Regions from separate parts of the Streptomyces sp. NPDC088707 genome, predicted to be linked through region 1. Evidence: riboswitches for the same ligand, from Rfam matches in the RefSeq annotation. Region 1 holds a riboswitch; the other holds the start of a gene.
The links. A riboswitch is a leader RNA that binds a small molecule or an ion and turns the genes downstream of it on or off. The one in region 1 is predicted to bind S-adenosylmethionine.
Positions count from the first base shown of each region.

Region 2: another riboswitch for S-adenosylmethionine. It lies ahead of ACIP84_RS17210 (aminotransferase class V-fold PLP-dependent enzyme); the one in region 1 lies ahead of thrC (threonine synthase).

Region 1 is NZ_JBIVLV010000011.1:53,518-68,974, reverse strand. Features, by position in the region: gene ACIP84_RS29430 (alpha/beta hydrolase) at 1-1,484, opposite strand, end outside; gene ACIP84_RS29425 (aldo/keto reductase) at 1,690-2,634, shown strand; gene ACIP84_RS29420 (transporter substrate-binding domain-containing protein) at 2,646-3,383, shown strand; gene ACIP84_RS29415 (lysine 2,3-aminomutase) at 3,407-4,666, opposite strand; gene ACIP84_RS29410 (SRPBCC domain-containing protein) at 4,995-5,465, opposite strand; gene ACIP84_RS29405 (hypothetical protein) at 5,678-7,294, shown strand; gene ACIP84_RS29400 (hypothetical protein) at 7,284-9,005, shown strand; gene groL (chaperonin GroEL) at 9,111-10,739, opposite strand; gene ACIP84_RS29390 (cold-shock protein) at 11,059-11,262, opposite strand; gene ACIP84_RS29385 (MoaD/ThiS family protein) at 11,699-11,974, opposite strand; gene thrC (threonine synthase) at 11,989-13,299, opposite strand; SAM riboswitch class I at 13,293-13,490, opposite strand; gene ACIP84_RS29375 (glucosyl-3-phosphoglycerate synthase) at 13,640-14,581, shown strand; gene ACIP84_RS29370 (hypothetical protein) at 14,620-15,457, shown strand, end outside.
Region 2 is NZ_JBIVLV010000005.1:155,585-171,041, forward strand. Features, by position in the region: gene ACIP84_RS17170 (cytochrome c oxidase subunit 4) at 1-238, shown strand, start outside; gene ACIP84_RS17175 (Ig-like domain-containing protein) at 360-1,613, shown strand; gene ACIP84_RS17180 (hypothetical protein) at 1,619-2,020, opposite strand; gene ACIP84_RS17185 (heme-copper oxidase subunit III) at 2,223-2,843, shown strand; gene ACIP84_RS17190 (c-type cytochrome) at 2,918-3,727, shown strand; gene ACIP84_RS17195 (Rieske 2Fe-2S domain-containing protein) at 3,724-4,776, shown strand; gene ACIP84_RS17200 (cytochrome bc complex cytochrome b subunit) at 4,773-6,395, shown strand; gene trpD (anthranilate phosphoribosyltransferase) at 6,528-7,592, shown strand; SAM riboswitch class IV at 7,680-7,796, shown strand; gene ACIP84_RS17210 (aminotransferase class V-fold PLP-dependent enzyme) at 8,050-9,492, shown strand; gene ACIP84_RS17215 (Lrp/AsnC family transcriptional regulator) at 9,562-9,843, opposite strand; gene ACIP84_RS17220 (rhomboid family intramembrane serine protease) at 9,840-10,583, opposite strand; gene ACIP84_RS17225 (hypothetical protein) at 10,742-10,984, shown strand; gene ACIP84_RS17230 (NYN domain-containing protein) at 11,018-12,382, shown strand; gene ACIP84_RS17235 (NlpC/P60 family protein) at 12,649-13,698, shown strand; gene ACIP84_RS17240 (NlpC/P60 family protein) at 13,899-14,912, shown strand; gene ACIP84_RS17245 (hypothetical protein) at 15,006-15,457, shown strand, end outside.

The DNA of each region.
Region 1 (15,457 bases):
GTGAGGAAGCGGGTCACGGCCCGGTCCCCGCAGGCGTTGCCGTTCCCGAGGTAGACCCCGTGCCCGCCGTGGTCGACGGAGACGAGCCGGGCGCGGTCACCGAGGGCGCGCCGCATCCCCATCCCTTTGGAGTGCGGGGTGGCGGGATCCCGCAGGTTCTGGATCATGAGGATGTTGGAGGGCCCGCGGTCGGTGATGCGGACGGGCTTCTCCGCAGCGCCGCCCTTCCAGAAGGAGCAGGGGGTGATGTTCACCGGCATCCCCGCCGTCAGCGGGAACCGCTCGCGGTTCTTCGCGACGGCCCGCTCGTGCGCGGCCACGGACGCGGGCCAGTTCACGTCGTTGCAGATCACACCCACGGTGATGGCCGCGGCGTCGTCCGGCATCGCGCCCGCCAGCTCACGCGGCAGCACCGGCCGGCCCTCCGGGTCGAGCGCCTCCGTCACCAGCTGCGCGAAGGACGGGAAGAAGCCGTCGGAGTAGAGCGCGAGCTGGAGCGACTGGAGCAGCATCGAGCCCGTGAGCGGAGGGCCCGGCTTCGCGGGCTCGCCCGGCGCACCCGGCAGCACGGAGGCATGCGGCTCCCGGTCGAGCCGGCCCGCCAGATCCATGACGACCGCCCGGACGTCCTCGGGCCGCTCCGCGAGCCGCACCCCCTCGACCGCCCGGTCCGGATGCGCCGCCCAGTCCGCGAAGTCGGGGAACCGGTCCTCGGCGCCCTGCGCCAGGCCCTCCAGCCAGCCCCGGGCGACCCGCTTCGGGTCGGGGTCGTTGCTGCTGTCGAGTACCCAGCGATCGGTCCGCCCCGGGAACTTCTCGGCGTACGCGGCCGCCACGTACGTCCCGTACGACACGCCCCACGCCGACAGCTTCCGCTCGCCGAGCGCCTTCCTCAGCTGTTCCAGGTCCCGCACCTGGTTGGCGGTGGTCAGCCCGCGCAGCATGGCACCCCCGTTCCGGGCACAGGCCTCGGCGGTCCGCTTCGACCGGGCGACGTTCTCGTCGATGCCGCCGACCGCGCTCGGCCACGACCGCAGCGTCATCATCCACCGGTCGCCCTCGTCGAGCCCGCACCGCGCCTTGGCCGAGCCGCCGATGCCGCGCGGGTCGAACGCCACAAGGTCGTACGCCCCGTCCATCTCCCGCGCCAGAGCGGCGCCCTTCTGCGCCAGCCGCTGCACCCCGGAGCTGCCGGGCCCGCCGGGAATGACCATGAGGGTCCCGCGCCGGGCGTCGGGGCGGGTGCCGGCGATCCTGGACACGGCGAGCTGGATCCGCGGCCCGTCGGGATCGGCGTAGTCGAGGGGTACGGAGAGCTTGGCGCACTGCTGCCCGGGAAGCGGTTTGACGGCAGGGTCGCACACCCCCCAGTCGAGGCCGGCGGCGGAGGCGGGAGCGACGCCGCCGGCGGCGAGGCCGAGCCCGGCGACGAGGGCGACGGAGAGACCGAGGAGGGAAGCGTGACGTCCGTGATTCGCTGTCATGCTCACAGCCTGTCGAAGCCGGAGCCCCCGCCCCATCCGGCAGGCACGCGGCCCGGAGGTGGGGCCAACCCCCGCAGACACGGGGGGTGTTCGGCCAGAGGGCGCGGGATAGGGCACAGGAGAAGGGGGAGGCCGGAGCCGAGACGCCCAAGCGGAATCCCTTATCCGATGGCGGTCCCCCGTCCCCTCGGGAATCATCCCCCGCATGACCACCACCCCCACGTCCACCACCCCTCCCACCCTCGCCTCCGCCGCCGGTACCTGGGTCCTCGGGGACCTCACGGTCAACCGCATCGGATTCGGTGCCATGCGGCTGCCCCAGCGCGGCGAGGCACTCGTCGAGCACGCCGTGCCCCGCGACCGCGACGAGGCGATCGCCGTGCTGCGCAAGGCCGTCGACCTCGGCGTGAACCACATCGACACCGCCGCCTTCTACTTCTCCCCGCTCCGCTCCGCCAACGAGCTGATCAGCAGCGCCCTCGGCGGGCCCTACCCCGACGACCTCGTCATCGCCACCAAGGTCGGCCCCTGCCGCGACGCCTCCGGGGCCTGGGGCACCCACGCGCGCACCGCCGCCGCCCTGCGCGGCCAGGTCGAGGAGAACCTGCGGCAGCTCGGCCGCGACCACCTCGACGTCGTCAACCTCCGTATCGTCGGCACCGATTCGATCGCCGAGCGCTTCGGCGCCCTCGCCGAGCTCCGCGAAGCCGGCCTCGTCCGCCATCTCGGCGTCTCCAACATCACCCCCGAGCAGCTCGCCGAGGCGCAGGCCATCGCCCCCGTCGTCTGCGTGCAGAACATGTACGGGATCGGGGTCCGCCCCGAGTACCAGGACTTCGTGCGTCACTGCGGCGAGCAGGGCATCGCCTTCGTGCCCTTCTACGCGATCGCCGCCGCGGGCCGTCAGGGCGGAGCCACCGCCCCCGAGAGCCCCGAGGTCCTCGCCGTCGCCGAGGCCCACGGCGCGAGCCCCGCCCAGATCCGGATCGCCTGGACCCTGCACCAGGGGCCGCACCTCCTCGCCATCCCCGGCACCGGCGACCCCGGCCACCTCGCCGCGAACGTCGACGCGGGCGCGATCCGGCTCACCGACGAGGACCTGGCCCTCCTCGGCGGACTGCACCGCGAGCCCGCCGCCGACGCTTCCTAGACTCCACCTCCATGACGCACACGCCGAGCCGCCCCACCCCCGCCCTCGCCGCCGACCTCGCTCCCACCGGCACCCTCCGGGCCTCCATCAACCTCGGGAACCCGGTGCTCGCCCAGGGCACCCCCGAGGCGCCGTCCGGGATCACCGTCGATCTGGCGAGGGAGATCGGGGCGCGGCTCGGGCTCGCCGTCGAGCTGCTCTGCTTCGACGCGGCGCGGAAGTCCTTCGAGGCGATGGCCGACGGCCGGGCCGACCTCTGCTTCCTCGCCGTGGATCCGGCGCGGGAGACGGAGGTCGCGTTCACCGCCCCGTACGTCGTCATCGAGGGCGTGTACGCCGTCCCCGTCGGCTCCCGCCTCGCCACCGTCGAGGACGTCGACGCGCCCGGCGTCCGGATCGGCGTCAAGCAGGGGTCCGCGTACGACCTGTTCCTCTCCCGCTCCCTCACGCACGCGACGGTCGTGCGCGGCGCGGAGGGCGTCGACACCTTCCGCGCCGAGGGTCTCGACGTGGGCGCCGGGATCCGCCAGCCCATGACGTCCTACGTGCGGGAGCACCCCGACGTCCGGCTGATCGAGGGCCGGTTCATGCAGATCCGGCAGGCGGTCGGCACGACGGTCGACCGCGCGCCCGAGACGGTCGCCTTCCTCCGCTCCACCGTCGAGGAGCTGAAGGCCGACGGCTTCGTGGCGGACTCGCTCCGTCGCGCCGGCCAGGACACCGGGCTGCTCGCCCCGCCCGCGGCCTGACGCCGGCAGCGACGGGACCCGCTTCACCCCACGACGTCCGCAGCCGTCAACGGCTCCCCCGGGATCAGGATCCGGTCCCGGAGCCCGTACGGGGTCAGCTCGTCCCACCACCTCGCCGCCGGGTCGAAGCGGGCGTGCGCCACGGCGCCGGCCAGCGCGGGATCGCGGGCCCGGAGCGCACGGAGGGCGAAGGCCGGCCCCTGGCCGAGGCCGACGACACCGTCCACGGCCAGGGCGCCCAGCTCCGTGGACATCACAGGAGCTCCGACGACGGGCACGAGCCCCCGGCCCCGCTGCCGTACCGCCGCCGCGTGGACGTCCAGGACCTCCGCGAGCGGCAGCCCGAAGCAGCGGCGGGCGCCCGAGCCGCGCTCGACGAGCATGCGGTACGGGACGAGGCCGAGCGCGGTCTGCTCCCGCCACATCCGCGCCCAGACTCCGGCGTCGTCGTTGACATGCCGGAGGACGGGGCCCTGGGTGCGGATCGCCGCTCCCGTCGCGAGGACGCGGGCGAGGGCCCGGCGGGTCGGCGCCGGGTCGAGCTCCCGGGGGTGGGTGAGGTGGAGGAGCAGCGAGAGGCGGCGGCCGGCCGCGACGACCCGTTCGAGGACGCGGAGGAGGTCGTCGGCGTCGGCGAGGTCGTCGCTCGCGAAGCGCTCCGGCGCGTGGATCACGGCCCTCGTCCGGATGCTGATCGTCCGCACCCGGGGCGTGGCCAGGAGCGGCGAGAGGTACGCGTCGAGCTCAGCCGCCCGCATGGCGAGCGGGTCCTCGCCGTCGAGGACGACGTCCGTGATCTCCGGGTGCCGGGCCAGGCGGGCCGTCATCGCCTCGGGCCCGCCCCGCGCCGGACCGCCGGCGTCCGGGGGCCGGCGGAAGCAGGACGCGCAGGGGGCGGGGCAGCCGCGGCGCCGGTCGGGGAGGACGAGCAGGGTGCCCGGATAGGTGTGCCGGACGGCCTCGGTGTCCCGGCCGGCCGGGTGCGGGTCGAGTCGTTCGCGCAGGCCGTCGACGACGAGCCGCAACCGGTCGCGGTCGCCGTCCCGCAGGGTCTGCTCGACGGCGGCGAAGTCCGCGGGGGCGAGCAGGTCGCGGTGGGGCACGAGGAGCCGGTAGAGGGGGTCGTCGGGGGCGCGCGACCAGTCGATGAGCTCGTCGGCGGCGTGGGAGCCGACCCGGAACGGCAGCACGCGGCCGACGACGTCGGCGTCGTGCGCGAGGGCGGGCCGCCCGGTGCGGTCGGCGATGAGTCGGGCGAGGCGGTGACCGGTGAGGACGGTCACCCGTTCCCCACCACCGGCACGTCGGTCGTCTGCACGGTCGTCGCCTCCTCGAAGGCCTCACCGATCGCCGGTGCGGCGCACCCCGGACGATGATGGGGAGGGGAGACCCCGGCCGCCAATGGCACTAGCGGTGGCCCGACGTGGGGGCAACGGAGGAGTCCGGCCAATCGCGCGCGACACGTACCGGACAGCACGATGTGACGCGGACATCCGTTCTCCACCCATCCGTCCCGCTTCGCACCCGAGGCCTTTCAGCCTGGCGTAAGCCCGCGGCATCTGCCAGATTGGCGCCTTTCCTCCGGGAGGAACGGGTGCGCCGGGCCGGCCCTCACATCGACCTCAGGTGTTCCGCGAGCCGGTCGTACTGCTCCCGGACCCCCGCCTCCATGCCCGCCGCCAGCGACTGGTCCCTGATCTCGTTCGACGGCCAAAAGGACGTGCTGGTCAGGGCCGTGCCGCCGTCCGGAGTCGAGTCGAACGTGAGCGTGACGCGGACCGGCTCCCCGTCCGGCATCTGCTCGAAGACCTCCGTGTAGTCGAGCCGCTCCACCGGTACGACGTCCTCGTACATGCCGGAGAAGACGATCTGCTGACCGTCCGGGGCGGTCTGGCCCCAGCGCCACGCACCGCCCACCCGCAGATCGATGTCGACGACCGTCGTGGTCAGTCCGGACACCCCGTACCACTCCCGTACGTGCGCGGGGACCGTCCACGCCTCCCAGACCCTGGCCGGCGGGGCGTCGAAGGTCCTGGTGATGACCAGCTCGCGATCGGCGGGTGTCGTCAGCAGGGTGACCATGGCCTCGGCCCTTCCACCGTGTCCTTTTCGGTCTCTTCCAGGATCACTCGGGCACGCCCGGCCGGCCACTCCCGGAAAGGGAGTGAACATGTTCAACAGGTGAGCGCTAAAGTTCTGCCACGCGGCCGCCCCCGATCACGGGCGACGCCGCCATCACAGACCTGTGGGGGGTCCCTTTGCCGCGCTCAACGCGCAGGCTTCCGCACGCCTTCGTGCGTGCCGCAGCCGTCTTCGCTCTCTCGGCGGGCGTCATCGTGCCCGCCGTCGTCCACGCCCCGACCGCCTACGCGGATGCGCCGCTCCTGTCCGGCAAGACGCTGGACAACGGGCGCTACCGCGTGGATCTGCCCGCCAACGCGCTCTGGATCAAGGTCAGCGTCCTGGCCTCCACCGACCCTGGCGCCGCCGTGCTCGCCTCCACGGAGGCGCTCACCACGGACAACATCCGCTGGGAGACGGAGGCGCCCTTCACGCTCCCGCAGGGCACCGCCTTCCAGGACTACCCGGTACGCGTCGAGTACCGGATGCCCGGCGGCACCACCCAGCGGACCGCCGGCGCCACCTACAGCTACCGGCCGCACGTCGGCGTCACCGACCTGTCCTGGGACCGCGAGAACACCAGCTACGACCAGCGCCAGGCCGTCCTCTCCGGCAGGACGACCCTCTGGGACCCGGCCACCGGCGCCCGCACCACCGCGCCCGCCGGCACCCAGGTGGCGATCGCCCTCAACGCGCAGGACGGCACCGGCAGGGTCATCCGCTCCACCGCCACGACCCTCGCGGACGGCACCTTCTCCGTGACGGTGACCCCGGGCGGCTGGGTCTCCGGCACCGCGACCGTGGTCACCGCCGGCACCGGCAACGACCCGGACGACGCCGCCTTCGTCCCGAACCTGGGCGTGGAACGGCTCCTGTACCGGATCAGCACCAACGTCAACAAGTACCGCGTGCTCGCCGGTACGGACGTGCGGGTCAGCGGGCACGTGGAGCGGTACACGCCGACCGGCTGGAAGCCCTTCCCCGGCGCCTCCGTCGTCGCGACCGGATCACAGCCCTACGGCTCCAACCCGGCGACCGTCCTGGGCAGCACCACGTCCTCCGCGACCGGCGCCTTCTCCTTCAACGCGCGGCCCCAGTACAGCACCGAATTCGTGTACACCTCGCTGCGGTACTCGCCGTACTTCGACGACGCCCGCGCCTACGCCAAGAGCGACATCGTCGTACCGCAGCAGTTCTCGTACTCCCCGCACACGATCACCCTGGACGAGTACGGGAAGCTCACCGCCACGGGCGGGTTCGGCTCGGCCTACTGCCGCAACGGGCAGCCCGTGCAGCTCCAGGTCTCCTTCGACGCCGGTCGCAGCTGGCGCGTCATGCGCAGCGGCATGACCGACAGCGGCTGCTCCTACCGCTTCACCACCCAGGGCTACGAGAGCGCCCTCTACCGGATCCACCACCCGGAGACCAACGAGCTGGTCGCCAAGGGCAGTACGTCCCTGAAGCGGGGCCGCACGCCCACCCGCTTCTCCGCCTTCACCATCAGCCCCACCCGGCCCACCGTGAACGGCAAGATGACCGTCTCCGGCACCGTCCAGCGCAAGGTGGGCGGCGTCTGGAAGCCGCTCGCCGGAGCCAAGCTGACCCTGGTCTACAAGCCCAGGAACGAGAACCAGTGGTACTGGGTGACCAAGAGCATCACCACCAACAGCAGCGGCCGGTTCAGCTACCGCGCCACCGCCTACGGCGACGGCTCCTGGGCCGCGTACCTCAACACCACGGGCACCTACTTCTACAGCGACACGAAGGCGATCTACATCGATGCGCGCTGACCTCCGCCCCTCCCGCGCCCTGACGGCGGGCCTGGCCGCCGCAGCCCTCGCCGCGACGACCCTCGCCGTCACCGCCGCGCCCGCCACCGCGGCCGACCCGCTCGTCGGCATCGGCCGGGCCCTCACCGACGACACCCAGCGCGGCATCTTCCAGGTCACCGCCTGGACGGACGCCCCTCAGGCGAAGATCACCAAGGTCTCGGCCCAGGTCCGGCAGGGCGACACCGTCCTCGTCGACATCCCGACGCTCGCGGGCGTGACCGATCCCTGGAACCCCTCGGCCCAGGCCACCACCTTCCGCCTGCCCGACGCGGCCGTGCTGAAGCTCGTCGAGGACGGCGGCCGCATCCCGGCCCTCGGGACGTACGCCATCGACGTCACCGCCACCGACTCGCTGGGGAACAAGCAGACCCGGACCGACGCCGGACAGCTCGACTTCCGGCTCCGCCCCGAGATCACCCTCGTCCCCACCAAGCCCACGTACGCCGACCGCAACGCCCGCCCCTCGGGCACTGTCGTCGGCATCCAGCCCGGCTCCGGGGACCGGGTCGCACTGGCCGACCTGCCGGTGACCGTCAAGCGGCTCGACCCGCCGCGGGACGGGACGCAGAGCCCGCCCCGACAGGCGGTCACCGACGCGGACGGCCGCTTCACGTCGCCACCGTTCCCGATCTCCAGCGCGGACCTGAACATCCCGAACCTCGCCTTCTGGGCGACGGTCACCGCCGACACCTCCGAGCTCCACGGCACCGTGACGGATCACCTCAGCGTCTACCAGCACGAGTCGCGCAAGGTGGCCGTCACTGCCACCGCCGACAAGAAGCGGGCGCTCGACGGGGAGACCGTGACCGTCAGCGGCCGGATGACCGACCCGGCCGCGGCCGGCGCGCCCGTCGCGAACCACGAGGTGCGCGTGCGGCTCGGCGGCCCCACCTGGGGAACGGGCTCCAGCACCGTCGTCCGGACCGGGACGGACGGCCGGTTCACCGCCCGGCTCATCGCCGTCGCGGGCAAGGAGTCCGGCGGCTTCGCGGTCGAGTCGCCCGACCGGTACGTGGAGTTCCCCGCGCACTACGGCGCCCTGGCCATCCCCCTCGACTCCCGCACCGACCTCCGCACGTACGGGCTCTCCGCCGACGGCCGGGTCACGGTCTCCGGCACCTTCGGCGCCCGGTACGAGGCGGAACCGAACTTCACGACGGCCCAGTTCGTCCGGCTGGAGCAGCTCGTCGGCGGCGCCTGGAAGGCGATCGCCTGGGGAAACGTCAACTCGGCCTACTACAACGAGTTCACGGCCTCGGCGGCGAGCCGGGGCGGCACCTTCCGTCTCCGGCACCTCACCACCGACCAGTTCGCCGAGTCCAGCACCGGCACGCTGCGGCTGACCCGCATCGACACCCGGATCGTCTCCCTGAACGCCGGCCCCGAGCCGGTCGCGAAGGGCGGGTACGTGACGGTCACCGGCGGGCTCCAGCACTACACGGACAACAAGTGGCGCGCGTACGCGAACGCCCCGGTCGTCCTGCAGTTCCAGCCGCGGGGCTCCACGACGTGGAAACAGGTGGCGACCGGCCGGTCGAACGCGAGCGGCAACGTGTCCCTGAAGGCCAAGGTCACCGGGGACGGCAGCTGGCGCCTCCGCCACTACGGCGACGGCAAGCACTTCAACACCCCGGCCTCGGCCGGCGGTGACTACGTCGACATGCGCTGACCGCGGCGCTCCCCAACGCCCGAGGGCGGCACCCCCCTGCCGGGGAGTGCCGCCCTCGTTCGTGCTGAGCTTCGCGTTCAGCGATGAACCACCGATCCCGGAGGATCAGAAGTCCATGTCACCGCCCGGCATGCCGCCGCCGGCCGGCGCGGACGCCTTCTCCGGCTTGTCGGCGATGACGGCCTCGGTGGTGAGGAACAGCGCGGCGATCGACGCGGCGTTCTGCAGCGCGGAGCGCGTGACCTTCGCCGGGTCGATGATGCCCTCGGCGATGAGGTCGACGTACTCGTTGGTCGCGGCGTTCAGGCCGTGACCGACGGGCAGGTTGCGGACCTTCTCCGCCACGACGCCGCCCTCGAGGCCGGCGTTGACCGCGATCTGCTTCAGCGGGGCCTCAAGGGCCAGCTTCACGATGTTCGCGCCCGTGGCCTCGTCACCCGCGAGGTCGGCCTCGAGCTTCTCGAAGACCGAGGAGGCCTGGAGCAGGGCCACGCCACCGCCGGCGACGATGCCCTCCTCGACGGCCGCCTTCGCGTTGCGAACGGCGTCCTCGATGCGGTGCTTGCGCTCCTTGAGCTCGACCTCGGTCGCGGCACCGGCCTTGATGACCGCAACACCGCCGGCGAGCTTCGCCAGGCGCTCCTGCAGCTTCTCGCGGTCGTAGTCCGAGTCGCTGTTCTCGATCTCGGCGCGGATCTGGTTCACGCGACCGGCGACCTGCTCGCTGTCACCGGCACCGTCGACGATGGTGGTCTCGTCCTTGGTGATGACGACCTTGCGGGCGCGGCCCAGCAGGTCGAGGCCCGCGTTCTCCAGCTTCAGGCCGACCTCCTCGGAGATGACCGTGCCGCCGGTGAGGATGGCGATGTCGTTCAGCATGGCCTTGCGACGGTCGCCGAAGCCCGGGGCCTTGACCGCGACGGACTTGAAGGTGCCGCGGATCTTGTTGACGACCAGGGTCGACAGGGCCTCGCCCTCGACGTCCTCGGCGATGATCAGCAGCGGCTTGCCCGACTGCATGACCTTCTCCAGGAGCGGGAGCAGGTCCTTCACCGAAGAGATCTTGGAGTTGACGATCAGGAGGTACGGGTCGTCGAGTGACGCCTCCATACGCTCCATGTCGGTGGCGAAGTACGCCGAGATGTAGCCCTTGTCGAAGCGCATACCCTCGGTGAGCTCCAGCTCCAGACCGAAGGTCTGGGACTCCTCGACGGTGATGACGCCTTCCTTGCCGACCTTGTCCATCGCCTCGGCGATGAGCTCGCCGATCTGGGTGTCGGCGGCGGAGATGGAGGCCGTGGAAGCGATCTGCTCCTTGGTCTCGACATCCTTCGCCTGCTCGAGCAGGGCGCCGGAGACGGCCTCGACGGCCTTCTCGATTCCGCGCTTGAGGGCCATCGGGTTGGCACCGGCGGCCACGTTGCGCAGGCCCTCGCGGACGAGCGCCTGGGCGAGAACGGTGGCGGTGGTCGTACCGTCGCCGGCGACGTCGTCCGTCTTCTTGGCGACTTCCTTGACCAGCTCGGCGCCGATCTTCTCGTACGGGTCCTCGAGCTCGATCTCCTTGGCGATGGAGACACCATCGTTGGTGATCGTGGGGGCGCCCCACTTCTTCTCGAGGACGACGTTGCGACCCTTGGGGCCGAGGGTGACCTTGACGGCGTCAGCGAGCTGGTTCATGCCGCGCTCGAGACCGCGCCGGGCCTCCTCGTCGAACGCGATGATCTTGGCCATGTGAAGTGGTCCTCCCGGACATGGGGTGGATAACGCTCCAGGACCGCGCCGACGCCCGCGACGGACGGCCTCCGCAGCTCCGCGTGGTTCCTTGCCCCACCCGGCCGGCGGCCTCGTCTGCCCGATCCTCGTAGCACTCTCACCTTCCGAGTGCTAACGCCAATGATTAGCACTCGCCCTATGAGAGTGCAAGCGACTCTCGAGTTTCGGGAGGTGGACGGGGGGCGCGAGAGGGGCGCGGGAACGCGCGAGGGGCCCGCTTCCCCTCAGGGATGCGGGCCCCTCGACGTCGTTGCGTCGGTGGCCGATCGCGCCGCGCTCAGACGGCGAGCTTGACCATGTCCGCCTGCGGACCCTTCTGGCCCTGCGAGATCTCGAACTCGACTCGCTGTCCCTCTTCGAGGCTGCGGTAGCCATCCATCTGGATCGCGCTGTAGTGGACGAAAACATCCGCACCACCGTCGACCGCGATGAAGCCGTAGCCCTTCTCCGCGTTGAACCACTTGACGGTGCCCTGAGCCATGCCTAACTCCCCTATTACTGGCCCTTGCGCGGGACCCGCACTTCGCGGAACCCGGGTCAGACCCTGCGCCGGAACGCGTCGACCGCGGCTGAATGTATCTGCCCAACTGCCCTCTGCAACAGGTCAATCGAGCGAGAATTCTGGGCGCCACGGAAAGGCGAATTGGGGAGATTCCCTTGGATGACCGGGCAAGTCGGGCCCGGCAAAGCGCGCAGAAGGTACACAACGCGCACACACTTTGGCTGCTTCTTGTCGCGCGGGGACGCATTCTCATATGCGCCTGGCATGAGCAGCGGAGGGGACTTCCCCAACTCTACCGCGCTCAACCATGCAGAATTGCCCCTTCCGCTTTATGGCGCGGAAGGGGCAATTAAGAAAGACGGGGACAACCGGTGGGCCCGCGAAGGCCCACAGCCTCCGGCACCGAGTTCGACGGTCAGCCTCCGGCGACGGCCGGGATGATCGAGACGCCGGCGCCGGCCGGGGTGGCCGTCTCCAGGCCCTGCTCGAAGCGCACGTCGTCGTCGTTCACGTAGACGTTGACGAAGCGGCGCAGCTTGCCCTGGTCGTCCAGGACGCGGGCGGCGATGCCCGTGTGGTTCTTCTCCAGGTCCGCGATGACCTCGGCGAGGGTCGCGCCCTCGGCCTGGACCTCGGACTGACCGCCCGTGTAGGTGCGGAGGATGGTGGGGATGCGGACGTTCACGGCCATGTCTTCGAAACCTTTCAGAGGGCCAGGCCGGCGTCGCGGAACGCGTCCAGGCTCGGGCGGATGGTGACGGTCGCCTGAGAGGTGTCGGCCACCGCGTCCAGGGTCTTGAGTCCGTCGCCGGTGTTGAGGACGACGGTCGTGAGGTTCGGGTCGATCAGCCCGTTCTCGACGAGCTTCTTCGTGACGCCGACGGTCACGCCGCCCGCGGTCTCGGCGAAGATGCCCTCGGTCTGCGCGAGCAGCTTGATCGCGTCCACGACCTGCTCGTCGTTCACGTCCTCCACGGCGCCGCCGGTGCGGCGGGCGATGTCGAGGACGTACGGGCCGTCGGCCGGGTTGCCGATCGCGAGCGACTTGGCGATCGTGTTCGGCTTCTGGGGCCGTACGACGTCGTGGCCGGCCTTGAAGGCCACCGACACCGGGGAGCAGCCCTCGGCCTGCGCGCCGAAGATCTTGTACGGCCTGTCCTCGACGAGGCCCAGCTTGACGAGCTCCTGGAGACCCTTGTCGATCTTCGTGAGCTGGGAGCCGGAGGCGATCGGGATGACGAGCTGGTCGGGGATGACCCAGCCGAGCTGCTCGCAGATCTCGTACGCCAGCGTCTTGGAGCCCTCGCCGTAGTACGGGCGGAGGTTGACGTTGACGAAGCCCCAGCCCTCGCCCAGCGGGTCGCCGATGAGCTCGGAGCAGAAGCGGTTGACGTCGTCGTAGTTGCCCTCGATGGCGACGAGGTCACCGCCGTAGACACCGGCCATGACGACCTTGCCCTGCTCCAGGTCGTGCGGGATGAACACGCAGGAGCGGAAGCCGGCGCGGGCGGCGGCGGCGCCGACGGCGCCGGCCAGGTTGCCGGTGGAGGAGCAGGAGAGGGTGGTGAAGCCGAAGGCGCGGGCGGCCTCGATGGCCTGGGCGACGACCCGGTCCTTGAAGGAGTGGGTCGGGTTGCCGGAGTCGTCCTTGACGAAGAGCTTGCCGGGGGCGACGCCGATCTCGCGGGCGAGGTTGTCGGCCTGGACGAGCTTGGTCCAGCCCGGGTTCAGGTTGGGCTTGTCGGCGACGTCGGCGGGGACGGGCAGCAGCGGGGCGTAGCGCCAGATGTTGGCGGGGCCGGCCTCGATCTGCTTGCGCAGTGCCTCGGGGTCACCGGTGGGGAGGTCGTACGCGACTTCGAGCGGTCCGAAACAGAGTTCGCAGGCGAAGATCGGGCCGAGCGGGAAGACTTCACCGCATTCGCGACAGGAGAGTCCGGACGCGGGACCGAGGTCGACCGAGGTGGCGGGGGTAGCAGTCTGTACAGCCATGGAGGCGAGGCCCTTTCTCCTCATCTTTCCCATGACGAATTTTTCGTCATGAGACGGATTTGGCACCTTCCCTAGCCGGGGGCCTCGCGCATGAAAGCTGTGCCCGTCAGGGCTCCACCTGGGGTGGTGGCCGGGAGACGGGTGGGCGAGACAAACCGACTGGAGGGTTGCCGGGGCTTCAACGGGCCGTTTCCCTCTGCCCCTCTGGATGAGCGGTATTCGATTGTGAAGCGCGGTGGACTTTCGTTCCTGCGCTCCGACGCGGGCGGCACCCCGACGTGCATCGGGCATCCGCGTTGTTCAAGACTGTAACCGAAGGCCCGGACGCTTGGACCGGCCGTCCGAACCGCGAGATGGAGATCACGTGCTGGAAGAGGTGGAGCGCTGGCTGGACCGGCGGTCCTGGTCCGTGGCGGACCGGCCGCTGGAGCGGATCCTCGCCGCGAAGCGGAACACGAAGGTCAGCGTCGTCCTGCCGGCGCTGAACGAGGAGGCGACGGTGGGTGACATCGTCGCCGTGATCCGGCGCGAGCTCATGTCGGAGGCGGTACCGCTCGTCGACGAGCTGGTGGTGATCGACTCGGGCTCCACGGACCGTACGGCGGTGGTGGCGGCGGCGGCCGGGGCGCGGGTGGTCGCGCGGGACGCGATACTCCCCCGGATACCGGCCGTGCCGGGCAAGGGCGAGGTCCTGTGGCGGTCGCTGATGGTGACCACGGGGGACGTGGTGTGCTTCGTCGACGCGGACCTGCGGGACTTCTCGGCGGACTTCGTGTCGGGGATCGTGGGCCCGCTGCTCACCGACCCGGACGTGGACTTCGTGAAGGCGATGTACGACCGCCCGTTCGGAGACACCCCTGGTCAAGGGGGTCGGGTGACGGAGCTCGTGGCCCGCCCTCTGCTCAATCTGCACTGGCCGCAGCTGGCCGGCCTCGTACAGCCGCTGGGCGGCGAGTACGCGGCGCGCCGGTCCCTGCTCGAACGGCTGCCCTTCCCGGTCGGTTACGGGGTGGAGCTCGGGCTGCTCGTGGACGCGCTGCACACGGTGGGTCTGGACGCGCTCGCGCAGGTGGACGTGGGGGTGCGCAAGCACCGGCACCAGGACGGGCAGGCGCTGGGCCGGATGGCGGCGGCGATCTACCGGACGGCGCAGCTGCGGCTCTCGCGGGGACATCTGGTGCGGCCTCTGCTGACGCAGTTCGAGCGGGGCGAGAAGGGCTTCGAGCCGCGGACGTACGCGGTGGACACGGAGGAGCGGCCACCGATGGCCGACATCGTGGAGTACGCCCGCCGCCGCGTGGCGTAACGCCCCATGATGATCTGTTTTGCCTACATTGCCCTTTTATGCGCTTCAGACAACATCACCTGGGCAGGGTGCTCGCGGCCGTCGTGGCCGTCGGACTGACGGCGGGCTCGCTCGCGTTCACCGCGGCGGGGCCGGCCGCGGCGGACGTGGTCGAGCCGTTCGGCAAGCGGTACGGCGAATCGCTGTACGGCGACTTCACGACCATCGGGAACACGGTCATGGGCTGTCCGACCGCCCCCGCCGACCTGGCCGCCCGCTGTGCGCTCGCGGCGACCGGCCAGGGCGCGGACAACGACGACACCTTCGTGATGCGGCGGCTCGACGCCGGCGCCCTGGGGAGCGCGTACGGCTCCAGCACCGGCCGGGTGCGGATCCCGGCGGGCGCGGAGGTGGCGTACGCCCGGCTCTTCTGGGGCGGCAACGACGGCACGTACAAGGGCCCGAGCGGGGCGCAGCTGAAGCGCTGCGACATCTCCGGCGCCGACGTCGAGCGCTCGCCCGGCGACCCCACGACGACCGCCCCGGTGATCAGGGTCGGCACCGGCGCCGCGACCCCGGTCTCGATCGACAGCATGGTCGCCGACCCGGCCGACACCGACGGCCCGCACTACTACACGGGCGAGTCGGACGTGACGGCGGCGTTCGCGGGCACCTCGGGGACGGACGCACAGGTGGCCGTCGGCAACATCTGGGCGCCCGGCGGCAAGGGCTGCGTGGCGGGTTGGTCGCTGACCGTCGTCCACCGGTTCCCGGGCCCCGACCCGGTCCGCGCGCCCGAGCGGCGGAACGTGTACGTGTACGGCGGGCACGTCCTCCAGCGCTCCTCCTCCCCCGCGACCACGATCACCGTGGACGGCTTCCGCCGGAGCGGCGGCA
Region 2 (15,457 bases), on a different contig from region 1:
GCGTGTCGACGCGATGGCGCAGGACGACAAGGAGGCCGACGTCGCGGACGAGGCCGGTGAAGTGGGCTTCTTCGCCCCGCACAGCTGGCAGCCGCTGTCGCTGGCCGTCGGCGGTGCGCTCGCCTTCCTCGCCATCGCGATGGGCTGGTGGATCCTGTACTTCTCCGCCCCGCTGATCCTCGTCGGCCTGTTCGGCTGGGTCTTCGAGTTCTACCGCGGCGAGAACCAGAACCAGTAGCGGTACCCCGCTCCGCACCGGAGCACCCGAGGGGCCCGGACACTTCGTCACCGAAGTGCCCGGGCCCCTCTTTTGCAGCACTCGGCGCGCTGGGAGCGAGGATTGTCCTTAGCGTGAAGTCATGAACGACACGCCGCGCATTCGGACTGTTCTGAGTTGCACTCTTCTGGCCGTCACCGTCACCGCAGCCGCCTCGGCGTGCTCGGGCTCCGACGGCCATCCGCTGTCGGCGAGGGCGTATGACGCGGCGGACCAGCTCGCGGTCAGCGCCCCCGAGGACGGCGCCAAGGCGGACCCGGAGAAGCCTCTGGAGGTCACCGCCAAGGGCGACGACGGCAGGATCACCGACGTCACCGCCGTCGACGCCTCCGGCCACCACCTGGCGGGCGAACTCACCGCGGACGGGCAGCGCTGGCGCTCCACGGCCGCCCTGGCGGCCGGCACCCGCTACACGGTCCGCGTCGCCACCGAGGACGAGGACGGGGCTCCAGGAGCCCGTACGTTCACCTTCGAGACGGCCCCGGCCAAACGGGCGCTCACCGCGACCTTCGGCCCGGAGGCGGGCACGTACGGCGTCGGACAGCCCATCACGGCCGACCTCAGCCTCCCTGTCAAGGACCGCGCGGCCCGTGCCGTCGTCGAACGGGCGCTCAAGGTCCGCTCCACGCCGTCCGTCGAGGGCGCCTGGTACTGGGTCGACGACAAGAAGCTGCACTTCCGCCCGAAGGAGTACTGGCCGGCCGGCGCGAGCGTCACGGTCACCGGCAACCTGGACGGCCTCAAGGTCGGCGACAAGCTCTACGGCGGCGCGTCCAAGCCGCTGAAGCTCACGATCGGCGACCGGATCGAGGCCGTCGCGGACGCCGGGTCGCACTACATGACCGTGCGGCGCAACGGAGAAGTGATCAATACCATTCCGGTGACCACCGGCAAACCGGGCTTCTCCACCCGAAACGGCATCAAAGTGGTGCTCGGCAAGGAGTACTACGTCCGGATGCGGGGCACCAGCATCGGCATCGCGGAGGGCAGCTCCGAGTCGTACGACCTGCCGGTCTACTACGCCACCCGGGTCACCTGGAGCGGTGAGTACGTCCACGCCGCGCCCTGGTCGGTCGGCTCGCAGGGCGTGGCGAACGTCAGCCACGGCTGTGTCGGCATGTCGACGGGGAACGCGGCCTGGTTCTACGAGACCGTCCGCCCCGGCGACATCGTCCGCGTCGTCAACAGCTACGGCGACACGATGGACACCTTCGGCAACGGCTTCGGCGACTGGAACCTGCCGTGGGCCAAGTGGCGTGAGGGCAGCGCCCTGGTGGAGGCCGCCGGCAACCCGGTGGCCCCCACGGAGAAGGCCCGCCTCAGGCCCTCGATCTGATCAGCTCACGCGTCGATCGACAGGCGCGAGCGGATCAGGGAGGCCAGGGACGCCGCGAACTCGACCGGTTCCACCGGAAGGGTGACCGCGGCGTCCGCACGGCTCCAGGTGGCCAGCCAGGCGTCCTGCGGACGGCCGATGAGCAGCAGCACCGGCGGGCAGCGGAAGACCTCGTCCTTGATCTGCCGGCAGACGCCCATGCCGCCCGCGGGAACCGCCTCGCCGTCCAGGACGCACACGTCGATGCCGCCCTCGTCCAGGCGCTTCAGCACCGCCGGCAGCGTCGCGCACTCCACGAACTCCACCGGGGGGACGTCCGACGCGGGCCTGCGCCCGGCCGCCAGCCGTACCTGCTCGCGGGTGTTCGCGTCGTCGCTGTAGACCAGGACCGTGGCACTCGACTGCATCGTTCCTCCGGCTGGGAAGGCGGGTGGGTCGTCGTCGACCGATGCGCGGATGCTACTCCGGTCCACACCCCGTCAACACCCGTTCAACACCTGTTCGAAGGGTGCCAGGAGGCCCGCGCACTGGGCCGTTCGGGCTGGACACACCCCTCTGACACTCCGAACGGCACCCCCCGGAGTGAGGGCGGGATAAGCGACCGACATAATGTCGGTCGTGGCGACAGTAACGACAGTAGAAACAGGGCACGCGCACCCGTCGGTCAATCGACCGAACCTCACCAGCGTCGGAACCATCATCTGGTTGAGCTCCGAGCTGATGTTCTTCGCGGCCCTCTTCGCGATGTACTTCACCCTTCGATCGGTGATGGGTGCCGAGTTCTGGGCGGAAAAGGCAGATGCCTTGAACTTCCCGTTCTCGGCCACCAACACCACGATCCTGGTGCTCTCCTCACTCACCTGCCAGCTCGGCGTCTTCGCCGCGGAGCGGGGCGACGTGAAGAAGCTCCGGTCGTGGTTCATCATCACGTTCGTGATGGGTTCGATCTTCATCGGCGGGCAGGTCTTCGAGTACACCGAGCTGGTGAAGCACGAGGGCCTCTCGCTCTCGTCGGACCCGTACGGCTCCGTGTTCTACCTGACCACCGGCTTCCACGGCCTGCACGTGACGGGCGGTCTCATCGCCTTCCTGCTGGTCCTCGGCCGGACGTACGCCGCCAAGAGGTTCACTCACGAGCAGGCAACCGCTGCCATCGTCGTGTCCTACTACTGGCACTTCGTCGATGTCGTCTGGATCGGCCTCTTCGCCACGATCTACATGATCAAGTAGTCGGCGCCGCCGACCCGGCGGACCGAGACATCCAGCAAGCATCGACGCAGAAGATCCTGACACCGGGGTAATCCGTGAAAAAGCTCTCCGCACGACGACGCCATCCGCTGGCGGCGGTCGTCGTCCTACTTCTCGCGCTGGCGGCCACTGGGGGGCTGTACGCCGCGTTCGCGCCCGCGGGCACGGCGAAGGCCGATGAAACCGCCCAGTCCCTCGCCATCGAGGAGGGGAAGAAGCTCTACTCCGTCGGCTGCGCCAGCTGCCACGGAACCGGCGGTCAGGGCACCACTGACGGCCCCTCCCTCGTAGGCGTCGGTTCGGCCGCCGTCGACTTCCAGGTCGGCACGGGTCGCATGCCGGCCCAGCAGCCGGGCGCCCAGGTCCCGAAGAAGAAGGTCATCTACTCGCAGGCTGAGATCGATCAGCTCGCGGCGTACGTCGCCTCTCTCGGTGCCGGCCCGATCACGCCGACCGAGAGCCAGTACAGCCCTGACGGTGCCGACATCGCCAAGGGTGGCGAGCTGTTCCGCACCAACTGTGCCCAGTGCCACAACTTCACCGGTGAGGGTGGCGCGCTGACCTACGGCAAGTACGCCCCGAACCTCGAAGGCGTGAGCCCGAAGCACCTCTACGAGGCCATGCAGACCGGCCCGCAGAACATGCCCTCCTTCCCGGACACGACCATGCCGGAGAAGGAGAAGAAGGACATCATCGCGTACGTCCAGGCCGTCAACGGCGACAAGGCCGACAGTCCGGGCGGTCTCTCGCTCGGTGGCCTCGGCCCCGTCTCCGAGGGCCTGTTCGCCTGGGTCTTCGGCCTGGGTGCGCTGATCGCAGTTGCCATCTGGGTCGCGGCCCACACCGCTAAGGCCAAGAAGTCATGAGTAGCCAAGAGATTCCAGAAGAGAACCTGCCGGCAGGGCAGGACACCGTGCACGGCGCGGTGAAGGTCGCCGACGACCCGTTCGCCGACCCGGGCCTCCCGCCCCACAAGCCCCGCATCCAGGACATCGACGAGCGGGCCGCGCGCCGGTCCGAGCGCGCGGTGGCGTTCATGTTCACGCTGTCGATGCTGGCCACGATCGGCTTCATCGCCTCGTACGTGATCTTCCCGGTGGACAAGATCGTGTACATCTGGCCCTTCGGCCGGGTGTCCGCGCTCAACTTCGCGCTGGGCTGGACCCTGGGTCTCGCGCTCTTCTTCATCGGCGCGGGCGCGGTCCACTGGGCCCGCACCCTGATGTCCGACGTCGAGATCGCGGACGAGCGTCACCCGATCGCGGCCGACGCCGAGACCAAGGCGAAGGTCATGTCGGACTTCGCGGCCGGTGCCGCCGAGTCGGGCATGGGCCGTCGCAAGCTCATCCGCAACACGATGTTCGGCGCGCTGTCGCTCGTTCCGCTCTCCGGCATCGTGCTGCTGCGTGACATGGGCCCGCTGCCCGAGAAGAAGCTCCGGACCACGATGTGGGCCAAGGGTCTTCAGCTCATCAACATGAACACGCACGAGCCGCTGCGTCCCGAGGACGTCGCGGTCGGTTCGCTGACCTTCGCGATGCCCGAGGGCCTCTCGGAGCACGACCACCACTTCCAGACCGAGATCGCCAAGGCCGCCCTGATGATCGTCCGGATCCAGCCGGAGGACATCAAGGACAAGCGCGAGCTCGAGTGGTCGCACGAGGGCATCGTCGCGTTCTCGAAGATCTGCACCCACGTGGGCTGCCCGATCTCCCTGTACGAGCAGCAGACGCACCACGTCCTCTGCCCGTGCCACCAGTCCACCTTCGACCTCTCCGACGGCGCCCGCGTCATCTTCGGCCCGGCCGGTCACGCCCTCCCGCAGCTGCGGATCGGCGTGAACGACAAGGGCTTCCTGGAGGCGCTCGGCGACTTCGACGAGCCCGTCGGTCCTTCCTTCTGGGAGCGCGGATGAGCACCGTGACCGATACCAAGAAGGCACCCGCCGGTGAGCGGGTAGCCGACTGGGCCGACGGACGCCTGGGGATCTACACGCTGGCCAAGGCCAACATGCGGAAGATCTTCCCGGACCACTGGTCCTTCATGCTCGGTGAGATCTGCCTCTACAGCTTCCTCATCATCATCCTGACGGGCGTCTATCTGACGATGTTCTTCCACCCGTCGATGAACGAGGTGGAGTACGTCGGACCGTACGTCCCGCTCCAGGGACAGCTGATGTCCGAGGCGTTCAACTCGACGATGCACATCTCGTTCGAGGTCCGCGGTGGTCTGCTCATCCGGCAGATCCACCACTGGGCGGCGCTGATCTTCCTCGCCGGCATGTTCGTGCACATGATGCGCGTGTTCTTCACGGGTGCGTTCCGCAAGCCGCGTGAGATCAACTGGCTGTTCGGCTTCCTGCTGTTCTTCCTGGGCATGTTCACCGGTTTCACCGGATACTCGCTCCCGGACGACCTGCTCTCCGGCACCGGTGTCCGCTTCATGCAGGGCGCGATCCTGTCCGTCCCGGTCATCGGCACCTACCTGTCGATGTTCCTGTTCGGCGGGGAGTTCCCCGGCGGCGACTTCGTGGCCCGGTTCTACTCGGCCCACGTCCTGCTGCTGCCCGGCATCATGCTCGGCCTCGTGGTGGCCCACCTCATCCTGGTGTTCTTCCACAAGCACACGCAGTTCGCCGGCCCCGGCCGTACGAACAAGAACGTCGTGGGCATGCCGCTGCTGCCGGTCTACATGGCCAAGGCCGGAGGCTTCTTCTTCCTGGTCTTCGGTGTCATCGCGATCGTCGCCGCGATCGCCTCGATCAACCCGATCTGGGCCATCGGCCCGTACCGGCCGGACCAGGTGTCCACCGGCGCCCAGCCCGACTGGTACATGGGCTTCGCCGAGGGTCTGATCCGTGTCATGCCGGGCTGGGAGATCAACCTCTGGGGCCACACGCTCGTCCTGGGCGTGATGATCCCGCTGGCGATCTTCCCGGCGGTCCTCGCCGCGATCGCGGTCTACCCGTTCATCGAGTCGTGGATCACCGGCGACAAGCGCGAGCACCACATCGCGCAGCGCCCGCGCAACGCTCCGACGCGCACCGGCTTCGGTGTCGCCTGGATCACCGCGTACATGATCATGCTCGTGGGTGGTGGAAACGACCTCTGGGCGACCCACTTCCACCTGTCGCTCAACTCGATCACCTGGTTCGTACGGATCTTCTTCTTCGTCGGCCCGGTCATCGCGTTCATCGTCACCAAGCGGATCTGCCTCGGCCTCCAGCGCCGCGACAAGGACAAGGTGCTGCACGGTCGCGAGTCCGGCATCATCAAGCGCCTGCCGCACGGTGAGTTCGTCGAGATCCACGAGCCGCTCAGCCAGGGCGAGCTGCACCGCCTCACCGCTCACGAGCAGTACGACGCGGCGGAGCTTCCGCCGGCGGTCGACGAGAACGGTGTGGAGCGCAAGGTCGGGCGCATGGAGAAGCTCCGGGTCAAGCTCAACAAGGGCTACTACGGCGGCGACAGCCAGGTCGCCAAGCCCACGGTCGAGGAGTACAAGGAGATCCAGAGCGGCCACGGCCACCACTGATCACCTGACTTCCCGACTTTCGACAAGTCGCCACGGTGAGAGCCCCGTCCATTCGATGGACGGGGCTCTTCGCCGTCCACGGGGGTCGATAGGGTGGAGCCCTAGCCGTCACCGGACTGACCAGGAGCTGCCATGAGCGCTGCGACCCCCGCTGGAGGACCTACGTCGGCGGGCCGCTCCTGGCCCGTCGTCCTGGACGGTCTGCTGTCCGGCCGCGACCAGAGCGCGGAGGACACCGCCTGGGCCATGGACCGGATCCTCCGCGGCGAGGCCACCGACGCCCAGATCGCCGGCTTCGTCGTGGCCCTGCGCGCCAAGGGCGAGACCGTCGAGGAGATCACCGGCCTCGTCCGCACCATGTACGAGCACGCGAACACGATCGAGGTGCCCGGCGCCACCGTCGACATCGTGGGCACCGGCGGCGACGGCGCCAAGACCGTCAACATCTCCACGATGTCGGCGATCGTCGTGGCCGGCACCGGCGCCAAGGTCGTCAAGCACGGCAACCGGGCCGCGTCCTCCGCCTCCGGCGCCTCCGACGTCCTGGAGAAGCTCGGCGTCAACCTGGACCTGACCCCGAAGCGGGTCGTCGAGGTCGCCGAGGAGGCCGGGATCACCTTCTGCTTCGCCGTGAAGTTCCACCCGGCGCTGCGCCATGTGGCGACGGCCCGCAAGGAGCTCGGCATCCGGACCGTCTTCAACTTCCTCGGTCCGCTCACCAATCCGGCCCGCGTCCGGTCCCAGGCGACCGGTGTCGCCGACGCCCGGGTGGCCCCCATCGTCGCCGGGGTGCTCGCCGAGCGCGGCTCCTCCGCGCTCGTCTTCCGCGGCGACGACGGCCTCGACGAGCTGACCACCACCGCCACCTCGCGGGTCTGGGTGGTCCGCGACGGTGCGGTGCGGGAGGAGGCCTTCGACCCCCGGGACGTCGGCATCGACCTCGTCCCCGTGGAGGCGCTGCGCGGCGCGGACGCCTCGTACAACGCCGACGTGGCCCGCCGGCTGCTCGCGGGGGAGACCGGTCCGGTACGGGACGCGGTGCTGCTCAACTCGGCGGCGGCGCTGACCGCGCTCGCGCCGGGGGAGGGCACCCTGGTGGAGCAGATCCGCGCCGGCATGGAGAAGGCCGCGGAGGCCATCGACTCCGGCGAGGCCCGCCGGGCCCTGGAGCGCTGGGTCGCCGCCAGCAACGCCTGACCTCCGCACGGCGCACGCCCACGACCCCGGTCCAGTATGCGGACCGGGGTCTTGCGCTTCGGCGATCATGTGGCAGGATGCTCTACAGGTCACGAGTGACAGCGTTTTGGCCCCGGCTTGCTGTCCGGCAACCCTCCGTCCGTGGCGGGGTGCCCCGGGTGATGACCAGGCCGTAGGCAGCGAGGTCTACGGCAAGCGCGGACCCCTCGAACACCAGGGGTCCTGGTCTCTCGAGGAGCTTTTTCCGTGAGCAAGCGAATGCGATAGGGCGAGTACGCCCCTTCTTCACCCTCGGATCATCGGATCAGGGTCACTTCCGCGTACCCCGTGTACCCCTGAGTCTCCCCGTGCACCTGTGCACCCGTGTCTTCCGAGGCCTCTCACCCGTACCCCGCCCTCTCCGGCCGCGTACGGGATCACCGAAGCCATTCCGCACCGCCCGCCGGGAGATACCGCCATGTCCGCACGCCCTGACGCCGTCGCCACCGCCGAGACCGCCGCCACCCCCGCCGCCACCCTCGTCGAGACCGCTTCCGCCGAGACCGCCGCCGAATCGGCCGATCCCTGCTGCGCCGCCCCGCTCCCGGTGCTCGGCCGGGACGTCACCGTCCCGCTCGTCACCGGCGGCGAGGTGACCTACGCGGCGCTCGACTACGCGGCCAGCGCCCCCGCTCTCCAGCGGGTGTGGGACGACGTCGCCGCGTACGCCCCCTACTACGGCAGCGTCCACCGCGGCGCCGGGTACCTCTCCCAGCTCTCCACCGACCTCTTCGAGAACAGCCGCGTCACCGTCGCCGAGTTCCTCGACTGCCGCCCCGGCGACCAGGTCGTCTTCACCCGCTCCACCACCGACTCGCTCAACCTGCTCGCCGCCACGCTCCCGGCCGACTGCCAGGTCTTCGTCTTCGAGACCGAGCACCACGCCTCGCTGCTGCCCTGGCGGGACGCCCGCGTCACCTACCTCAACGCCCCGCGCACCCCGGAGCAGGCCGTCGCCACCCTGGAGCGGGCGCTCGCCGACCGCGACCCCTACGGCCCCGCCCTGGTCTGCGTCACCGGCGCCTCCAACGTCACCGGTGAGCTGTGGCCGGTGAAGGAGCTCGCCGCCGCCGCGCACGCCCACGGCGCCCGGATCGTGCTCGACGCCGCCCAGCTCGCGCCCCACCACCCGGTCTCGGTCCAGGAGCTCGACGTGGACTGGATCGCCTTCTCCGGGCACAAGCTGTACGCGCCCTTCGGCTCCGGCGTCCTCGCGGGCCGCGCCGACTGGCTGCAGGACTCCGAGCCCTACCTCGCGGGCGGCGGCGCCTCCCGCAAGGTGGCCCGTCGGGCCGACGGCGGTGTGGACGTGGAGTGGCACACCACCGCGGCCCGGCACGAGGCAGGTTCCCCGAACGTCATCGGCGTCTACTCCATCGCCTCCGCCTGCAAGGCGCTCACCGAGGCCGGCTTCGACACCCTCGTCGAGCGTGAGCGGCACCTGATCGCCAAGGTCCGGGAGGGACTCGCCGAGGTCCCCGAGGTCAAGGTGCTCTCGCTGTTCGGCGACGACGCGCCGCGCGTCGGCGTCATCTCCTTCGTCGTGGAGGGCTGGAACAGCTCCCACTTCGCCGCCGCGCTCTCCGCCGAGTACGGCATCGGCGTCCGCGACGGTCTCTTCTGCGCCCACCCGCTGGTCCGCACGCTGCTCGGCAGCGACCCGCAGGACCCGGGCGAGTGCGGCGCCCCCGAGGCGGCCCCGGGGGAGAGGTCGCTCAACGCCATCCGGGTGAGCTTCGGCGCCGGTACGCCGGACGAGCACGTGGAGCGTTTCGTCGGCGCCGTGAAGGAGCTCGTCCGCGACGGCGCGCAGTGGAAGTACCGTACCGAGGACGGCCGCTGCGTCCCCGATCGCGGCTGATCACTCACTCGTACGGGTGAAGGGGGCCTCCCAGCGGGAGGCCCCCTTCAGCATGCCGTGAACGCGGTCTCAGGACTCCAGACCGATGGCGAAGGCCGCCTCCAGATCGTGCTGGGAGTACGTACGGAAGGCGACATGCGTGTCCGTGGCCTCGACGCCCGGGATCTTGCTGATGCTGCCGGGGATGACGTCCGCCAGGTCGTCGTGACGGGGCACGCGGACCATGGCGATGAGGTCGTAGGTGCCGGTCACCGAGAAGACCTCGCTGACGCTGTCGAGCCCGGCGATCGACTCGGCGATCTCGGGGATGCGGTCCACGCTGGTCTTGATGAGCACGATCGCGGTGATCACGGCTGGCTTTCTCCCTCGGTCGCCGCGGTTGGGGCTTTCACTCTATCCCCACCCCGGTAGCGCCCCCAGGCGTAGAGGAAGCCGACGGAGAAGCCCACCACATGGGCCAGATAGGCGACGCCCGGACCGGCGCCGGCCGCCCGCGCCGCCAGCCACTGCAGCACGAACCAGAAGATCAGCACGATCCAGGCCGGGAAGCGCAGCGGCAGGAAGAAGAGGAACGGGAAGAGACTGGTGACCCGGGAGCGCGGGAAGAGGAAGAGAAAGGCCCCGAGCACCCCGGAGATCGCCCCGGACGCCCCGACCAGGGTCTGCTCGCTGTTCGCGTGCGCCACCGCGTACCCGAGCAGCGCGAGGTAGCCCGTGCCCAGGTAGAAGAGGGCGAACTCGACGGGACCCATGCGCTCCTCGGCCATGGCCCCGAAGACGTACAGGAACAGCATGTTTCCCAGCAGGTGGAGCCAGCTGCCGTGGACGAAGAGCGCGGTCAGCGGGGTGAGCAGGGCGCGGGGGTCGCCGCTCATCAGCTCGGCGGGGACGACGCCCCAGCGCCGGAAGTACTCGCCCTGCGCCGCGAGGAGCCCGTCCCCCGTGCCGTACACCGGGTTGAGCCCGGAGACCGGGCCGATCACGAAGAGCACACAGCAGGCGGCGATCAGTCCGTACGTCACCGTGGGGCCATCGAGGGTGCCCCGCCAGGACCCCCGGACGGCGCGGACCGCATCTCGCCAGTCGATCATGGACAGATCATGGCGTACCGGGGCCGAACTGGACAGAGTGCCTCGCCGTGCCCCCGCGTACCGGCGAGGCCGTAGGGTAACGGGCAGTACGACCGCAGTTCGACGGCGCACCGCGGCTCCCGCACCTGGTACCACGCAACAGGAAGAAGGACGGCACGATGACGACGGTTCCCCTGCCGACCGCCGACACCCGGTGGCGCTGCACGCTCTGCGGCAACCTGACCCGCTTCGACGTGACGCGCTCCTCCAAGGTCGTGGAGTACGTCCATCTGGACCTCGCGGGAGACCCGACGGTCGAGGAGCGGCAGGTGGTCAGTGAGACCATCGAGTCGGTCCGCTGTCGCTGGTGCAACGCGGTGGATCAGATCGAACTGGTGGACAGGCCGGGCGCCGCCTCCTGAGGGACGGCGCGGACGACATAGGGGTGACGGATCGTGGAGCAGCCCGCGCACGGTGGAGAGCCGGCCGGCGCGGCAGGTGACGCTGCCGAGACGCTCGACCACCCACTGCCGGAAGGCGTACGGCGGCGGGTCGTCGCGCTGGTCGCCGACGCCTTCGGCGGGCTGACCGTCGCGGAGCTGCCCGCACCCCTGAGGCAGTACGCCCGGTTCACCGCGTCCCGGCGCGCCAAGTTCGCCGGGAACGCCATGGCGGCGGCCCTGGAGAGCGACCCGCTGTTCCGGCAGCGGATCGGCGAGCGCTTCAAGCAGGGCCAGCCCGAGCTGGCCGGAGCCGTCGAGACCGGCACCCCGCCCGCCGCGGCCGACCCCGTCGACGTGGCGGCCGCGGCCTATGTGCTGCGCCCGCCGGGCTGGGTCAAGCTGGTGGCGGCCGCGGGCGAGGAGGCCCTGCGCGTCGACGCCGAGCGGGCCGACGAGGCGGGCCGGCGCGAGCTGGAGCGGCTGCGCGAGGAACTCGCCGCCGCCCGGGACCGCTCGCGGGGCGAGGCCGAGCAGTTGCGGCACGATCTGGAGGCGGCCCGGAAGGAAGCGGAATCGCTTCACCGCAAGCTGCGCAGCGCCCAGAGCGACGTGAAGCGCGGCGAGGCCGCGCTGCGCCGCGTCCAGGGCGAGATCGACGCCGCCAAGGCGGAGGCGGCCGCCCAGGTGTCGTCCGCCGAGAGCGAGAGCCGTCGGCTCAAGGCCCGGCTCGGCGAGGTCGAGGCCGCCCTGGAGGCGAGCCGCAGGACGGCCCGGGAGGGGCGCTCGGTGGAGGACATGCGGCTGCGGCTGCTGCTCGACACCGTGCTCGACGCGGCCCAGGGGCTGCGCCGCGAACTCGCGCTGCCGCCCGTGTCGGTGCACCCGGCGGACACCGTGGACGCGGTGGAGCCGGGCCGGATGTCCCCGAAGGACATCGCGGCGCGGGCGCTCTCCGAGACCGACCCGGCGCTGCTCGACCAGCTGCTTGCGCTGCCGCAGGCCCATCTGGTCGTCGACGGCTACAACGTCACCAAGACCGGCTATCCCACGATGCCGTTGGAGAAGCAGCGGCTGCGGCTGCTCGGCAGTCTGTCGGCCCTCGCGGCCCGCTCGGGCGCCGAGGTCACCTGTGTCTTCGACGGGGCGGAGCTGGCGGCGCCGGTGCTCCTCGCGCCGCCGCGCGGGGTGCGGGTGCTGTTCTCCAAGCCGGGTGTGACCGCGGACGAGTTGATCCGCCAGCTGGTGCGGGCCGAGCCGCCGGGCCGGCCGGTCGTGGTGGTCTCCACCGACCGCGAGGTGGCCGACGGGGTGGCGAAGGCCGGGGCGCGCCCCGTGGCGTCCGCGTTGCTGTTGAAGCGGCTTTCGCGGCTCTCCTGATGCATCGCCACACATGGCAACTGTTGTGTCTTATGCCCGAATTCTGGAGGGCGGACCGTCAAGTGGCCATCACTGCCTGTGTGGTGCGTGTAAATTAAGTGGTCCCTGAGCGATATTTTTGCCAGTGGGATTTGAACTGATCACAAGTTGGTCACTAGGGTCGGAGCTCGAACCTTCGCGCGGTTGATCACCCATCCGGGGTGGCGGCGGAGGAACCGCCTGCCCTTACCGGTTGGGCGGCTCTGAGGAAGAAGGAGCTCGCCTTCGTGGCGTCCCACCGTCGACCCAAGCAGCCGAGCCGCATGCGCGTGACCGTACTCACCGCGACCGCGGCCGCCGCCGTAGCGCTCACCGCCCAGACGGGCGCCCAGGCGGCCCCCGCCAAGCCCAAGATCGACGAGGTCAAGTCGAAGGTCGACAAGCTGCACCACGAGGCCGAGGAGGCCACGGAGCAGTACAACCTCGCCGAGGAGCGCCGCGGCAAGCTGCAGGAGGAGATCGGCAACCTCCAGGACAAGGTGGCCCGGGGCCAGCAGGAGCTCAACACCCTGCGCGACCAGATCGGTTCGGTCGCCAGCGCCCAGTACCGCTCCGGCGGCATCGACCCGGCCCTCCAGCTCTTCCTCTCCGCAGACCCGGACACCTACCTCGACAAGGCGTCCGCGATCGACCAGCTGAGTGCCCAGCAGGCCGACGTCCTCACCTCGATCCAGGCCAAGCAGCGCAGCCTCGCCCAGCAGCGCGCCGAGGCCACCACGAAGCTCGAGGACCTCCAGGACGTCCGCAAGACGCTCGGCGAGAAGAAGAAGAAGTTCCAGGGCAAGCTGGCCGAGGCCCGCAAGCTCCTCAACACGCTGACCGAGGCCGAGCGGGCCAAGATCCGGCAGAAGGAGCAGGAGCAGGCGCAGCGCGCCAGCCGCGCCGCCGGCGAGCGGATCGACCTCGGCAACGAGGCCCCCGCCTCCGGCTTCGGCGCCGCCGCGCTCGCCGCGGCCGCCACCCGGGTCGGCATGCCGTACGCCTCCGGCCACGAGGGCCCCAACTCGTTCGACTGCTCCGGTCTGACCCAGTGGGCCTACGGCAAGGCCGGCGTCGACCTCACCCGCACCACGTACACCCAGCAGAACGACGGTACGAAGATCGGCCGCAGCCAGCTCAAGCCGGGCGACCTGGTCTTCTTCAACGGCCTGTCGCACGTGGGTCTGTACGCGGGCAACAACACGGTCCTGCACGCCCCGTACTCGGGCGTCAACGTCCGCTACGAGTCCATGAACACCCTGGGCTCCTTCCAGTTCGGTGTCCGCATCGGAGGCTGACCCGCCACGACGCGACCCGCGCAGCCGTACCGCCCAATCGGGTGGTTCGCCGCGACGCGAGCTGACCTGACGCCCCGCCGGTGACCTGTGATCTCCGGCGGGGCGTCACTTTGTGTGCCCGGCGCCTTCGTTGGACGCGGAGTGATCAGCGGCTACTGTCTGCCGCGCCAGTCAGCGTCGAGCCGAACGGAGCGCGATTCGTGGCGTCCCACCGCCGACCCGCCCGGGTCACCGTCCTCACCGCCGCCGCGGCCACCGCCGCGGCGACCCTCGGGGCCGTCCCCGCGAGCGCCGAACCCGGCGCCGGGGCCGCGGCCACCCGTGCCACGGTGGACCGCCTCTTCGAGGAGGCCGAGAAGGCCACGGAGGGCTACAACCGGGCGGACGAGAAGGCGGACGCGCTGCGCCGGACGGTCTCCCAGGCCCAGGACAGCCTCGCCCGGGGCCAGGAGCGCATCAACCACATGCGGGGCGCGCTCGGTTCGGTCGCCGGCGCCCAGTACCGCTCCGGCGGCATCGACCCCGCCCTCGCCCTGCTGCTCTCCTCCGACCCGGACACCTACCTCGACCGCGCCTCCGCGCTCGACCGGATCACCGCCCGCCAGGGAGCGGCGCTCGGCGAGCTCCGGCGGGAGCAGCGCCGGCTGAGCCAGAAGCGCTCCGAGGCCCGCACGGCCCTGGTCGAGCTGGAGCGCAGCCGGGCCGAGGTGGCCCGTCACAAGCGCGTCGTCGAGGGCAAGCTCGCCGAGGCCCGCCGGGTCCTCGCCGGCCTCACCGTCGAGGAGCGCGCCGACTTCGACCGGGCCTCGCGCTCCGGCGGACGCGCGGAGGAGCTGCCGCCGATGCCCGAGGCGGCGGCCCCGGGTTCGTCACGGGCTGCCGCCGCGGTGATCGCCGCCCGCAGCGCGGTCGGCAAGCCCTATGTGTGGGGGGCGACCGGACCCTCCGCCTTCGACTGCTCGGGCCTGATGGTCTGGTCGTACGGGAAGGCCGGGATCAGCCTGCCGCGGACCTCCTCCGCCCAGCGGTACGCGGGCCGGCAGGTGCCGCTCTCCCAGGCACAGCCCGGCGACCTCGTCACGTATCGCGGCGACGCCAGTCATGTGGGGATCTACGCCGGCAACGGCCAGGTCATCCACGCCCCCTACCCGGGCGCGCGGGTCCGCTACGACCCGGTGAACATGATGTCGCACGTGACGGTGACCCGGGTCTGAAACGAATTGCGGTCCGGGCCCGGGGGCGCCTCCGGCCGGGGCCGGGGCCGTACCGGGAGCAGTTCCCGCCGATCCGACCGTACGATCGGAGGCGTGGCGGGTCAGGGGTGTGGAGCGCGGAGGCCGGCGACGGCCTGCCTGGCGGCCCTGCTGCTCGTGCTCGCGGGACTCGTCGGCTGCGGTGCGCGCGCCGACCGGCCCGCCGACACGGCCGCCCGGGAGATACAGGGACTCCTCGACCGGCACGCCAGGGCGCTCCTCGACCGCGACCAGCCCGGCTACCTCGCCGCCGTCGACCCCTCGTACGCCCCGACCGCCCTCGCCGTCTTCCGTCGGCTCGCGACGGTGCCCGTCGACGGCTGGACCTACCGGCTCACCGGGGTCGACCGCACGGCCGCCGACCGCGTCACCGCCCGCGCCGACCTCGGCTACCGGCTCGAGGGCCACGACAGGCGGCCCCTCACCGGCGCCCGGGTCCTCGACCTGACCGAGCGGGACGGACGCTGGTACGTGACCGGTGACCGTCCGGCGCGGGGGGCGCCCCG